3 regions of the Halolactibacillus sp. JCM 19043 genome follow, and region 1 is predicted to be linked to each of the others. Evidence: riboswitches for the same ligand, from Rfam matches in the RefSeq annotation. Region 1 holds a riboswitch; each other region holds the start of a gene.
The links. A riboswitch is a leader RNA that binds a small molecule or an ion and turns the genes downstream of it on or off. The one in region 1 is predicted to bind cyclic di-GMP.

Region 1 (4,641 bases):
CACCAATGCGGTGATCGCAGCTCTTTATATAGCGATCTCGCTCGTACTCGAACCACTCAGTTTCATGAGTGTTCAGTTTCGTGTACCAGAAATGTTTAACCATTTGGTCATCTTTAGTCCAAGATACTTTTTTGGGATTGTTATGGGGGTTTTTATCACCAACCTCTTTAGCCCACTTGGCGTGTATGACCTGTTCTTTGGCGTGGGTCATTCCATCATATCACTCGGCTTACTCATTCTCATTCGCCGTTCAGTGAAAAACGTGAAAGCTTTGCTTGTCATTAATACGGTGATTTTTACTGCGACGATGGCGATTATCGCGCTTGAGTTATATCTCGCACTAGAATTACCTTTCTGGGCTACTTATTTAACGACAGCCCTTGGCGAATTTGGTGTAATGGCGATTGGTGCACCAGTGATGTACACCTTAAATAAATCACTAAACTTCAACAAAATTATCGAACAACCCTAATGATTGCCTTGTTTCTATAATAGAAATGAAGATTGGCTTGATGATGATCATAAAACCATCCGTTTTTTAAGTTAAAGCGGGTGGTTTTTACTGTTTATAAACAAAAAAAGCCTCCCCTGGCACAATACCATCACCGATCACCTCTTGTTAATCGGATGACGACATGTTAAGTACCTAGGGAGACTTCTTTAATGATTATACAATTTTTTTCAATGGGACCACTTAATTGCTGTTAAAAAACAAGGCATTAATCCACTTTTGAAAAATCCCCTCGTCTTCTGGTTCTAAATCTTCTAACCCTTCGTGATACACCTGGTAATGATTTTTCCCATCATGCTTAGCCGCATACATCGCCTGGTCTGCCCGGCGAATGAGAGCTTCTTTCGTTTCACCATGTTCAGGATATAGACTGATGCCAATGCTGGCGGACACTTTTAGTTCATGTGATCGAATAAATACCGGTGATTGTAAGCTGTCAAGAATGCGTTCGGCAATGGTTTCGATTTCTTGTTGTTCTGTCTCTTCAAACACAACGATAAACTCATCTCCACCGAAACGCGCAATCAAGTCTTCTTCCCTGACACAGTCATCCAGTCGCTTAGTAATCTCGACGAGATACAAATCACCCACCTCATGGCCAAGTTCGTCATTAATCGCTTTAAAATCATCTAAATCTAAAAACATCATAGAGAATGGATGACCGTGACGTTTAGAGCGTGCGAGGGCTTTTTTAATATGACGATCCAACATTTTACGATTCGGTAAATCCGTTAAATCATCAAAATACGCCATTTTTCTTAACTGATGTTCTAACGTTTTTTGTGCCGTCACATCAACAAACTTCCCGTAAATTTTAATAATCCTACCTTTGTCATCGGCGATCGGCTTGGCGATTTTTTGAATCCACTTCTCTCCCTCGGTCGGATGAGTGATCCGGAAAGTGTGATCAACACTGACGCCTTGAAATAATAACCGGTGATGGTCGACAACATCAGCTAAGTCATCTGGATGAACAAGCTGATGCCATAAGCGCCCATCTTGGTTAAACTGTGCTTGCGTATAACCAAATAACCCTTCGACACCAAGCGAGTAGTAAAACGCGAGTTGTTTAACATCTTCAATATAAAGCGTTGCCCCGTCAAACGCATCAAAGAAAGCTTCATACTCCGCTTTATCGCGTTCTGCTTCTGATAAAGTTTCCCTTAAGAGAGCAACATCGTTCGTTTTTGCACTAAGGGCTTGACTCATGTCATCGATCTGCTTCGTCTTTTCACGGTGATAATAACCGCTTAAACCCAAAACAATGAGTGATAGTATCACGGTGACAATTGATGATATAAATGTTGATATCGCGATGAAACAAACTAACCCGATGATACTTTTGTAAGCGTATTGATTTAACCATGGTTTCATGATGTCTATCTCCTTCATCGTATATAAAATGAACAGGTTAAATAAGAAAAGTTTCCTTTCTTTTCTCTCTTTCTTTTGTCAATATTAAAATTTTATCAGCAAATAATGAAAATGCAAACAAAATCGTTAAAAAAGTCCCCATTATTTTAAAGATTATTCTTTTTAGCCGTTTGGATCACAATAAGCCCTTTCATCCCATTTACAATTGTGTTTAAACTCGCTACAATAGGGAACGTTAAAAGTATAAACATCCATACGATAACGGCAAAATATTTGAAAAAGTATGACGCAAAGCTACGGATCTAAGGAGTCTCCCACTCTATGACCGCCGAGCTACCTATGGAATGGTAGGATGATTTATCTTTTGAATCACATTATCGGAAGAAGGGATTCAAATGCCAACGATTTTAATCGTTGATGACTCTCGTTTTATGCGACAATGGCTAAGGCGAATCATTCAACAACAGAAAGCGTACACCATCATTGAAGCTAGTAACGGAAACGCAGCCGTTCAACTATACAAAGACAATCATCCCGATCTTGTCTTAATGGATATGATCATGCCACAGATGACAGGACTCGTTGCTTTACAAGCCATCATTGATTATGACCCTAAGGCAAAAGTAATGATGTGTTCCTCTATGGGGACAAAACAGCACGTACGAGAGGCCCTTCATATCGGTGCTAAAGACTTTGTCGTTAAGCCCTTTTTTGATGCCCTCCCGAACGGGTTCATAAACTTCTTTATCACTCAAGTCATTAATTTTTTCCACTAATCGCTAAGATTAGTGGTTTTTTACACATAACAATTAGTCATATCCACCTATCTGTAGTATACTTATACGTAACTATTCTAACGAGATGCGAGGTGATACCCATGCCGAGTCAACGTTTTCACTCCCTTACTAAACATGAACTGTTAGCGCTTTATGATTTAAAAGATTTTGCGATTATTATTTTTGACGAGACACTCACTTTAACATCTATTTCACATACAAGTCCACCAATTAAACAGTGGTTCTTAAAACATAACCTGTCGAGCCCTATCCATATTCAGGAGGTGCTTGACTTAAATGATACGGCTTACGATATGTTAACGACTTCTCTACATACAGATGGTAAGTACACCTTAACAGCTCCAGCCATACATGAACATGACACATGGGTGACGGTTCAATTGGAAACGGTCCAATTAAAAAATACCGTCGCTATTATCGGTACTTTCCATCTCTATCAAGACGTGATGACACTTCATTCACTCGCTAAAAATGTGCTCTATCACGAAACACCTAACGGTGTATTCACTTTGAATAATGAGGGTCACTTGATTTATGCGAATGCGATTTCGAAAGAACTTTTTCATCATACCGACGCATCAAGTGAAGGGTTACATTTTCTTGATATCATTAGTACCAAGGACCATAAAAAAGCACAGTTAGCTTTTAATAAAGTGATAAGTGGTAATACAACGGAACTTGAATTAACTGGTCTTACGAAAGACCACCAACAAAAACAGCTGCACATAAAAGCCATGCCACTGTCAAAACACGGTGAGATCTATGGTATCGTTGGACTGTTACGTGATACGACCGAAACGTATCGTATGAAAGAGCGATTAAAACAGTCAGAAGTCGAGTACCAATCGTTGTTTAAAGAAAACGTGGATGCGGTGATGACCTTTGACTTAGACGGACATTTTACTGCCTTAAATGAAGCTACCACTAAACTCACCGGTTATCACCGAAGCGATTTACTTGGTCGAACATTTAACTTTCTTATTGAACCAGACTTACTTGCCCGAACACTCACGAACTTCCATGCGACCGCAAACGGTCACTCGATTGAATATGAAACAGTCATTCAAACAAAACAAGGCACAAAACGGACGTTGAATATCACCTTGATTCCGATGGTGATTGATGATCATGTGCACGGCATTAACTGTATCGCTAAAGACGTGAGCGAAAAGAAACGTCTGAATGAAGAGTTACGTTATTTCGCCTATCATGATCATTTAACGGGGTTAAAAAATCAAATCGCTCTCTCCAAAGATATTGATCAACTCATTAATGATCCTATCATCACATCCTTTGGGCTTTTGTTCATTGATTTGGATCGCTTTAAACTGATTAATGACACCCTCGGTCATGCGAAGGGTGATGAGTTATTAAAGAAAATCGCGAAGCGGATTCTCACGACTCAAGTAGACATGCGCCAATTTTACCGCTATGGTGGTGATGAATTTATTATTGTCTATCAAAACGCACACATAAAAGATGTCGAGCGCTATGCGAACGAGTTGATTCACTTAATGAGTCAGCCGTATGTGATTGATGGCATTGATATCGTCAACACACCCACCATCGGTGTGAGCTTTTATCCAGACGATGCATTAACTTCTGAACAACTCGTGAAAAAAGCTGATCAAGCGATGTATCATGCCAAAAATATTGAACGGGGCACGGTTCAGTTCTATCAAACGAATCTTCCCGTTCAAATGGAAGGGATATTAGAAATAGAATCATCTTTGCGTAAAGCGATTGAACACGATGAGTTTGTCTTACATTATCAACCACAAATCGAAACAAAAACAGGTGTCATCCACGGGGCGGAAGCTCTTATTCGCTGGGAATCACCAACACGTGGATTAATTCCACCGAACGTCTTTATTCCACTGGCGGAAGAAACAGGACTGATTATCCCAATTGGGGAATGGGTGATTGAAGAAGTTGCCCGAACGATCCGTTCATTAAAAA
Region 2 (4,641 bases), on a different contig from region 1:
AATCACCGCAAAAATCGCTTTAAAACTTGAGTCGGTGACATAGTTCATCACTTCTGACATCGTCGGCGTTTGTAAACTATCTAAGGCAGCGAGCTGTGTATTAATACGTAAGAAGACGTCTTTTTCTACGTCAGATAACTTATCCCATGCCTTAACATCATCTTGCATATTAATCTCATGCGCTTTCCAAAAGTTTGATAACAATGTTTGATATAAGTCGTACATTTGTGGGTAGCGTAAGTCATTCCAATTAAGAATGCCAGACGATTGACCGTTAATAATCCCAGTTGATTTATTTGGGTGACTTGGATTCAGTAACGGTATCTTTTTTAATGGTTGTTCTAACATAGATTTTCCTCCTAGCTATGGCAAGCGACACATTCATTAATTTCTGCTTGTGACGTTGATCGTACGTAATACGTTGTTTTTAATTTGTTATGGTAGCTTGCTAAGTGTAAGTCAAGTAATTCTTTTGCTTTAATATCATGACGAACATAGAGATTAAAACTAATCGCTTGATCGATATGACGTTGCCTTTTAGCATTTTGTTCAATACTCTTTATTTGATCAAGCTCATGTCGTGCTTTTAAATAATACGGATATGTCTTAGGTGTTAAATCTGGGACAGTGACTTTAAATTTAAAATTTTTCTTTTCTTCTGCGTACATGAGCGCATAGATCGGATCAATCCCATCGTGGATCCACCAATTTTGGCTGTTGAACTGTTAGGAGCAACCGCCATCAAATAACCATTTCTCAAACCATGCGTTTGGATAGCTTGCTGTAACTGATGCCAGCGGTCACTTTCGTAATGGCGGTCTTTGAAGTAACGACCATTGTCAAACTCAGAGCCTTTAAACTTATCGTAAGGTGACTTTTCTTTAGCGAGTGTCATAGATGCTTGCAAAGTTAAATAGCTAATCTCTTCATAGAGCTCATCTGCATAGTTGCTCGCTTCGTCTGATTCCCAGTAAATATTTTTTAAGGCGAGTAAATGATGCCAACCGTAAGTGCCAAGTCCAATCGCCCGGTAAGTTTGATTCGTCAAGTTAGCTTGTGCAACAGTGATGGTATTTAAGTCAATCACATTATCAAGCATCCGCACTTGAATCGGAATAAGACGCGTTAATACATCATCTGTCACGGCTCGAGCAAGGTTAATGGATGAGAGGTTACAGACAACGAATTCTCCAGGTTTTCTCACGATGACGCTATTACCTTCATCATCGATATACTCTTTCACAATCATTGTGGCCGACATGTTTTGCGTAATTTCCGTACATAAATTACTGGCAAAAATACTTGTTCGACCGCGTCCATGGACATGTTTATTCGCATTTTTACGGTTCACTTCATCACGATAAAACATATAAGGTGTGCCTGTTTCAAGTTGTGCCATCATGATTCGCGCCATAATATCCATCGCTCGGTACGTCTTACGTGATAAGAGAGGATGATTGACGGCTTCTTCATACTTTTCGGTAAAGTAACGCTTGTCTGTCTCATCATAGAAATCTTCTAAGCCGAGTGCTCGTCCCGTTTCATCTTTCCATCCCATCACTTGTTTGACTTCATGTGGACAAAACGTATGCCACTTGCCAATACTACGCCCCGCCTCATCTGTTTTTTCTAACTGTTCCATAAATAAGTCAGGAATGCTGACGCCAGTGAAAATATCATGAGCTTTCCGGCGTTCATCCCCATTATTCGTTTTTAAATCTAAAAAGCCGTTCATAATATCTTTGTGGAATACATCTAAATAGATACTCACCGCGCCTTGACGTTGTCCGAGTTGATCGACGCTGACAGCTGTATCATTTAATAATTTAATCCAAGGAATCACACCGCTAGAATGGCCTTTGAACTTTTTAATATCCGAACCAAGGGCTCTAACTTTTCCGTAATAAACACCAATGCCACCGCCGTCTTTACTAAGACGTGCCACATCCCAATTGTTCATATAAATCCCGTCCAAGGAATCGTCGACCGTATCAATAAAACAACTAGAAAGTTGCCCGTAACTTTTACCGGCATTTGATAAGGTAGGTGTTGCGACAGTCATGTAAAGGTTAGAAAGTGCCCAGTAAGCTTCTTTAACAAGTTCGAGGCGCTTAGCTTTTGGTTCATGTTGCATCAGTGTCATGGCAATCACCATGAACCGTTCTTGAGGTAATTCAAATAATTCTTTTTTATGATTTCTAGCAAGGTAGCGATCCTGCAACAGAAAGAGCCCAATATAATTAAATAATTGGTCTTTCACTGGATCGATTGACTGACTTAAATCAGCGATATCAGCTTTTGAATAATGCGTAAGTAAGGCGTCAGAATAAATGCCTTTATCTGTGAGTGTGACGATCAGCTGATAAAAGTCAGGATACGTTGTAAAATCATTATGCTGTCTGTTACGACCGGCTTCTTTGTAAAGTTGCTTGTTTAAAAAGTGACTCGCAATAAAGGACCAGTTTGGTGCATCAATATCAATACGATTGAGGGCGTAAAAGAGCGCTGTTTCATTTTCATCTTTGTTTTCTTTTATTGCCTCTTCAATTTTTTGGTTGAGTTGATCGAGATTAAGCTTGTATTGCGCTTCTAAGTATGTAAGTTCTTGTTGAAGTTTATCCATCGTAATGGTCATAGTTATCTTCCTTTCTTATTTGCTTGACGATACCAAATTGTTAGGTTTAAAGCATCATACACTATATATAGTGTATGATTTATAAAAAAAACGCTACATCTTGTATTGTATCGTTAAAAGTTATACATGTCTATAAGCACGAAGAATTATTTATACTTTTTTGTTTAGAAAATAAAGCATGTATAACTTTCTCTGTTTATCTAGTAGATATCGCGGGCAGAAAGATATACAATGATGTTAAAGAGACGTAAAACGTGTGTGTATTCAGGAATATGTGACAAAAGAACGATAAGAAGTTAGTTAAAAAGATAGAGTTTGACTGATTTCTAGTCGTGACCTTAAAAAAATCACAAGATAATTGGGCAAACTTAGCGAAAGCTAAGGACGCAAAGCTACGGGTCTAAAGTAGACATACTATTGATCGCCGGGTTGCACAGAGATAATCAGGATTATTACACATGATTATTTATAGAGAGAGGCCGGTTGAGAAAGAAAAGAGGGGCAAAGGATGACGACGTTTATATCAAAAGGCAGGACTGTGAAAGAAGCGATACATTTGGGACTTGAAGCCTTACAGTTAGACCGTACACAAGTTGAGATCGAAGTACTACAAATAGAAAAAAGAGGTCTCTTAGGTATAGGTAACAAAGATGCAACAGTCAAGCTGACGTATCAACTAGATACAACCGTAACATCACCAAATCCATCGATTAAAGGAACAATGCCGGAAACTCATACATCGATTGATGGCATGGGTCTCGATGATTTTCTTGATTATTTAAATCAAGCATCATCCATTGAAGAAGATATACACGAAAAGAATGACAAAGACGATATAAGTCAAACGATTTCAGAAGCATCAGATGCCATACATTATGAACATCACCAATCATTAAGCGGTAAGGTATGGGTAAAAGATGGTCAACTCTTCGTAAAAGATAGCGAGGAACATCAACCGTCACTAAAACTTGAAAAAGGTTTACTTGTTAAAAAGAATGGCGAAACGATTGAAGATACGTTTATTTTTGTGAAGGAAAAAGATGAGGTTACCTTCTTTTTTGAAGAGGCGTCAGAACCAACAGAATGGAAAATTGTTGAAACAGATGATAAGTTGAAAGCAGAATTACGTATTAAACCAGGGATTGAACGCCAATTGAAATTAAAAGATACAACACCGGGCTATCAGGTTACTATTGAAACGGTGGAGGATATTGTCGTAAAACAAACGATTACCTCATCGGATATTTTAGCGGCCTTAACAGAGCGAGGAGTCATATACGGTATTGATGAACAGGCGATTGAATCTGCGCTTAGTAGTAAACAAGGTGGTCTGTTTGTCATTGCTAAAGGGGAGGCGCCGGTTGACGGGATAGATGGTAGATTAGAAGAAAAGATAAAAACACGACCAGAAAATGATTCTAAAGATAATAGTGACTTATCTGCGATTGACTATCGTGAAAGAAAAAAGATACCAAACGTTGAAAAAGGACAAGTCCTTGCGATTATCCATCCGGCTATTAAGGGAAAAAGTGGCATATCAGTTAGAGGGGAAGATATGCCACCTAGACTTGCTCGTGAATTAAAAGTCGTCACGCAAAAAGGTACGATTAAGTTAGATAACAGGATTGTGGCAAATGAGAATGGCCGACCGTTTATTGAAAGGCGGGGACCACTTGTTAAAACGAAAGTGTTGCCACAGATGGTACATGACGGGGATGTTGATTTAAGTTCTGGTAACATTATCTTCCGTGGTGACGTTGAAGTAAAAGGAGATGTGACCGAAGGGATGCAAATCCAATCAGGTGGGCATGTGACGATTCATCAGACAGTCAATGGGGCAACCATTCGTGCTCTGCAGTCCATTCACATAGGTGGGAATGCGAATCGGTCAGATATTGCCTCTGGGAGTCATGTCGACCTCACGTTACAGCACGTATTAAGTGGCTTATATCATAAATTATTGGATATGCAACAAATGATCGATCAAATTATTCAATCACCTAAGT
Region 3 (4,641 bases), on a different contig from region 1:
AACAATACCGCGATGTTATTAGTCGGCCATCAGGTCTTGTATTGCTAACGGGACCAACCGGTTCTGGTAAAACAACAACGTTATACTCATCGATTAATGAACTGAATCAAGAAGATGTGAATATCATCACGGTTGAGGACCCAGTTGAATATCAACTAGAAGGGGTTAACCAAGTTCAAGTGAATAGTGCTGTTGGCTTAACTTTTGCGGCAGGATTACGATCGATTTTACGTCAGGATCCAAATATTATCATGGTTGGTGAAATTCGTGACCGTGAAACAGCTGAAATTGCTATTCGGTCATCTCTAACGGGACACGTCGTTTTTTCAACACTGCACACAAATAGTGCTGTTGATGCCATTCCACGATTATTTGATATGGGGGTTGAACCTTACCTTGTCGTATCATCACTGACAGGCGTTATGGCTCAGCGTTTAGTTAAACGCGTCTGTAAAGACTGTAAAACCTCACGTCCTGTGACGAAGATGGAACAGGAATTATTTGAGAAGCACCATATTGACATCGATGAAGTAACAGAAGGGGCTGGTTGTGACAGTTGCCGCGGAACGGGTTATCGGGGACGAATGGCGATTCATGAGTTAATGGTTATTGATGATCAAGTGAAAAAATTGATGATGAACAATGCCAGTATGCGTGAAATTAAAGATTATGTTAAAGATAAAGGTATGCATTTCTTAGTAGATGATGGTTTACTCAAAGTTAAAGAGGGACTTACAACCATTGAAGAAGTTATGCGTGTCGCTATTGATGCATAGGAGGTTTTTCTTTGGAGGATTTAAAAGACTTATTGACACTAGCATTTAGAAAGAATGCATCAGATATTCATATCACAGTAGGCTCTGTACCGATTTTTCGGATTGATGGACGTTTGATTCCACATAAAGGAGAGGTGTTATCTCCTACAGATACGAAACGTCTCGCGCGTTCAATTGTGACGGATGATATGTGGGATAAATTCATCCGTGAAAAAGAACTTGATTTATCACATGGCATTGAAGGGTCTCGCGCTTTCGTGTCAACATGTTTTATCAGCGCAACAATATCTCGATTGCTTTTAGGGTTATTCCGACCGCTATTCCGAAAATTGATGACTTACAGTTACCAAGCGTGTTGAAGGAAATTGCAACTAAAAGGCACGGTTTAGTATTAGTCACTGGTCCAACAGGAAGTGGTAAAAGTACGACGCTTGCTTCTATGATTGATTACATGAACGAACACTTAAATAAACATATTATTACATTAGAAGATCCCATTGAGTATTTGCATAAACATAAACAATCCATTATTGACCAGCGGGAAGTCGGTTTTGATACGATGTCTTTTCAAAACGGCTTACGTGCGTGTTTAAGACAAGACCCTGATGTCATCTTAGTTGGCGAGATGCGTGACTTAGAAACGATTCAAACTGCTATTACAGCGGCTGAAACAGGTCACTTAGTGTTAGGGACGCTGCATACTCAGAGTGCGAGTTCGACGATGGACCGGATCATTGATGTGTTTCCGTCTCATCAAAAAGATCAAATTAGAATATTACTTGCGAATGTTCTTGAAGCGATTATCTCTCAGCGACTATTTCCTAAAGCGCAAGAAAGTGGTCGCATTGCCGCAACTGAGATTCTAATTAACTCACCAGCTGTAAAAAATCTTATTAGAAATGAAAAAATGCATCAAATTCCAAATACGATGCAAACATCAAAAGATCTAGGGATGCATACAATGGAGATGGATATCACAAGAAAGGTAAGGGACGGGTTAATCTCTCAACGTGATGCAGACCCATATATCAGTTAAGCATAAGGAGGTGGATAGATGGCTATCTATCGTTATCAAGCGCGAACGGTTGAAGGAAAGTTATCGTCAGGCAGGTTAGAAAGTGAGAACGAAAAAGAAGCATTACTAGAGTTAAAACAACTTGGATTAGTTGTTTTTGATATTAAACGTTTAAACCCTGTCTTACATAAAGATATCTATATTGGTAATCCCATTAAAAACAAAGACTTTGTCATTTTCTTGCGGCAATTCTCTACGCTTATTGATGCAGGTATTTCACTTGTTGATGCGACCGAAATTCTTGCTGAACAATCGAATAGTAAGGCTTTAACTGAGGCGTTAGAAGAGGTGAAAGAGCATATTGAAGAGGGTGAACCTTTATCAGACGCTTTAAGCCGTTACCCAAAGCTATTCCCAGAACTGCTTGTCAGCATGATCAGTGCCGGTGAGGTCAGTGGTCGATTAGATGATATTCTTGACAGGATGGCCACTTACTATGAAAAGCAATACCAATTAAAACAAAAAGTCATTACGGCTTTAACTTACCCAGCTGTTATCGGGGTTTTAGCGGTATTTATTACGATTTTCTTAATGGCTTTCTTAGTACCCGTTTTTTCTGATATGTTTATTTCATTTGATCAGGAATTACCGGCCTATACGCAGCTTGTCCTTAATTTAAGTGAATCCATTGGTTCAACTTGGTGGATACTTCTCTTCTTTATTTTTATTGCTGTAGTTGTCGTGCGCACATTATATAAACAAGAAAAGTTTGCTTATATCTTTGATACGGTAAAATTAAAGGTGCCGATCTTTGGTTTGTTCATTCAAAAAGCAGCGCTTGCCAGGATGACTCAAACACTTAGTTCATTATTAAATAGCTCCGTGCCAATCTTAGAAGCTGTGATGATTACTGAACGGGTAGTGGAAAATCGCGTCATTAAAAAAGTATTAAGAGAAAGCTATAAATCACTAGAAGAAGGGGAATCATTAGCTGATCCGATGAAGGGGCATTGGGTATTTCCTAAACTAATCACTCAAATGATTGCGGTTGGTGAAGCAACAGGCTCAATGGATGATATGTTAAAAAAAGTGGCGCAATTCTATGAAGAAGAATTAGAAGAAGCGGCCGACAAACTTAAAGCATTGATTGAACCGGTCATGATCATCTTCTTAGCGGTCGTCGTCGGTGCGATTGTTTTAGCTATTGTTATTCCAATGTTTAGCTTATTTGAAGGTATTTAAAGTAGTACAGATGTATCGGTAAAGTTGTCACTAAAAGATGCAAATAAAGTTCAAATAATCCAAATAAAATGGTAGACATGTTACCATTTTGTAGTATAATAGCATTAAGTAATAACTCAGATGCGTTGACGGTTTATCCTTATTTGGGCACTTGGATAAACAAGAGCAAGTAGTGCAACCGGCTGACATCATAATGGTTTATTTATGTTGTGAGTCTTTTTTTATATCATCATAAGTCATCCATTACACACATATTAAGAGGAGGAATTATTATGGTTAACAAATTCAAAACATTACTTAAGAAAGAAAAAGGTTTTACGTTAGTCGAACTCTTAGCTGTTATTGTTATTTTAGGTATTATCGTCGCGATTGCCATTCCTGCGGTAGGGAATATTATTGATAAAGCGGAAACGGATGCTGATGCAGCTGAAGTTAAATTAATTCTAGATGCAGCGAGATTAGCCGATGCTAATCAAGAATTTACATCTGGTACAACTACTATTGGGGATCTGATTCCTAATTATTTAGATTTAAGAAGCTCTGATCTTCCTAGTGGCATAGCTGAAACTGATACAATATCAAAATCCGACGAGGGTATTTATAGTATTGACGGTTACACACCGCCATCTTAAAAAATATTTTTAGTTTAGACTCCTCAAAGAGGGGTCTTTATTTCTATCTAGGAGTGTTGTTATGACATTATTCTACAGCATCACCTTCTTTATCTTTGGTCTTGTACTCGGATCATTTTATAACGTTGTCGGTTTGAGGGTACCGAAGAAAAACTTTTTATCACATGACCGCTCATACTGTCCGAAGTGTCATAAACAATTAACGGCACTCGAACTGATTCCAGTTATTTCGTTTATTATCCAACGCGGAAAGTGTCGTGGATGTGGAACGAAGATTAGTTGGATGTATCCTGTGATCGAATTACTGACAGGTATCGGTTTTATGCTGAGTTACATTGTTTATGGTCTAACACTAGACACACTGATTGCGCTTGTTGCGGTATCGCTCGCCGTTATCATCATCGTGACCGATCTTACATATTTCTTAATACCGAATCATATTCTACTGTTTTTCTTACCACTGATTGTTATGTTGCGATTATTCGAGCCACTTGATCCATGGTATTCATCACTTCTAGGCGCTTTGATAGGATTTGGCTTAATCTTTGTCGTGATTGTCTTAAGTCAAGGTGGTATGGGGGCGGGGGATATGAAGTATTTCTTTGTGCTCGGATATTTATTTGGCATTGGCGGCGTTTTACTTATCTTTTTACTATCGACATTGTATGGTACGTTAGTCAATATAGTGTTATTGTTGCTCGGTAAAGTAACACGGAAATCTAAAGTGCCTTTCGGTCCTTACATTAGTATGGCGGCCCTTACGGTCCTCTTTACTGGCGATGCTATATTAGATTGGTATTTTAGCTTTTTCTAAACTGTTTATAAAGGATGACAGCATATGGGACTTTTTAAGAAAACATGTTTTTATCGATAAATGATCGAAGTATCCGTTACCTTGTCTGCCCGAAAATGAAAACGGATGAACATATAGATTTTGGAGAAGTCTTTTTTGATCAACTGGTCATGGAAGATGGTC

Region 2: it holds a riboswitch for cyclic di-GMP, as region 1 does, so the genes downstream of both, JCM19043_RS06760 (FapA family protein) here and JCM19043_RS07770 (response regulator) in region 1, are expected to answer to the same signal.
Region 3: it holds a riboswitch for cyclic di-GMP, as region 1 does, so the genes downstream of both, JCM19043_RS00160 (type II secretion system protein) here and JCM19043_RS07770 (response regulator) in region 1, are expected to answer to the same signal.

Annotation. Positions count from the first base shown of each region.
Region 1 covers NZ_BAXD01000012.1:42,433-47,073, reverse strand. The annotation lists gene JCM19043_RS07780 (QueT transporter family protein) at 1-472, shown strand, start outside; gene JCM19043_RS07775 (sensor domain-containing diguanylate cyclase) at 695-1,885, opposite strand; cyclic di-GMP riboswitch class I at 2,139-2,226, shown strand; gene JCM19043_RS07770 (response regulator) at 2,281-2,661, shown strand; gene JCM19043_RS07765 (bifunctional diguanylate cyclase/phosphodiesterase) at 2,763-4,641, shown strand, end outside.
Region 2 covers NZ_BAXD01000009.1:61,507-66,147, forward strand. The annotation lists gene JCM19043_RS06750 (ribonucleotide-diphosphate reductase subunit beta) at 1-348, opposite strand, end outside; partial or broken gene JCM19043_RS06755 (ribonucleoside-diphosphate reductase subunit alpha) at 360-2,635, opposite strand; cyclic di-GMP riboswitch class I at 2,987-3,072, shown strand; gene JCM19043_RS06760 (FapA family protein) at 3,144-4,641, shown strand, end outside.
Region 3 covers NZ_BAXD01000001.1:34,939-39,579, forward strand. The annotation lists gene JCM19043_RS00145 (GspE/PulE family protein) at 1-776, shown strand, start outside; partial or broken gene JCM19043_RS00150 (type IV pilus twitching motility protein PilT) at 788-1,812, shown strand; gene JCM19043_RS00155 (type II secretion system F family protein) at 1,831-3,033, shown strand; cyclic di-GMP riboswitch class II at 3,143-3,226, shown strand; gene JCM19043_RS00160 (type II secretion system protein) at 3,306-3,665, shown strand; gene JCM19043_RS00165 (A24 family peptidase) at 3,727-4,479, shown strand; gene pilM (type IV pilus biogenesis protein PilM) at 4,524-4,641, shown strand, end outside.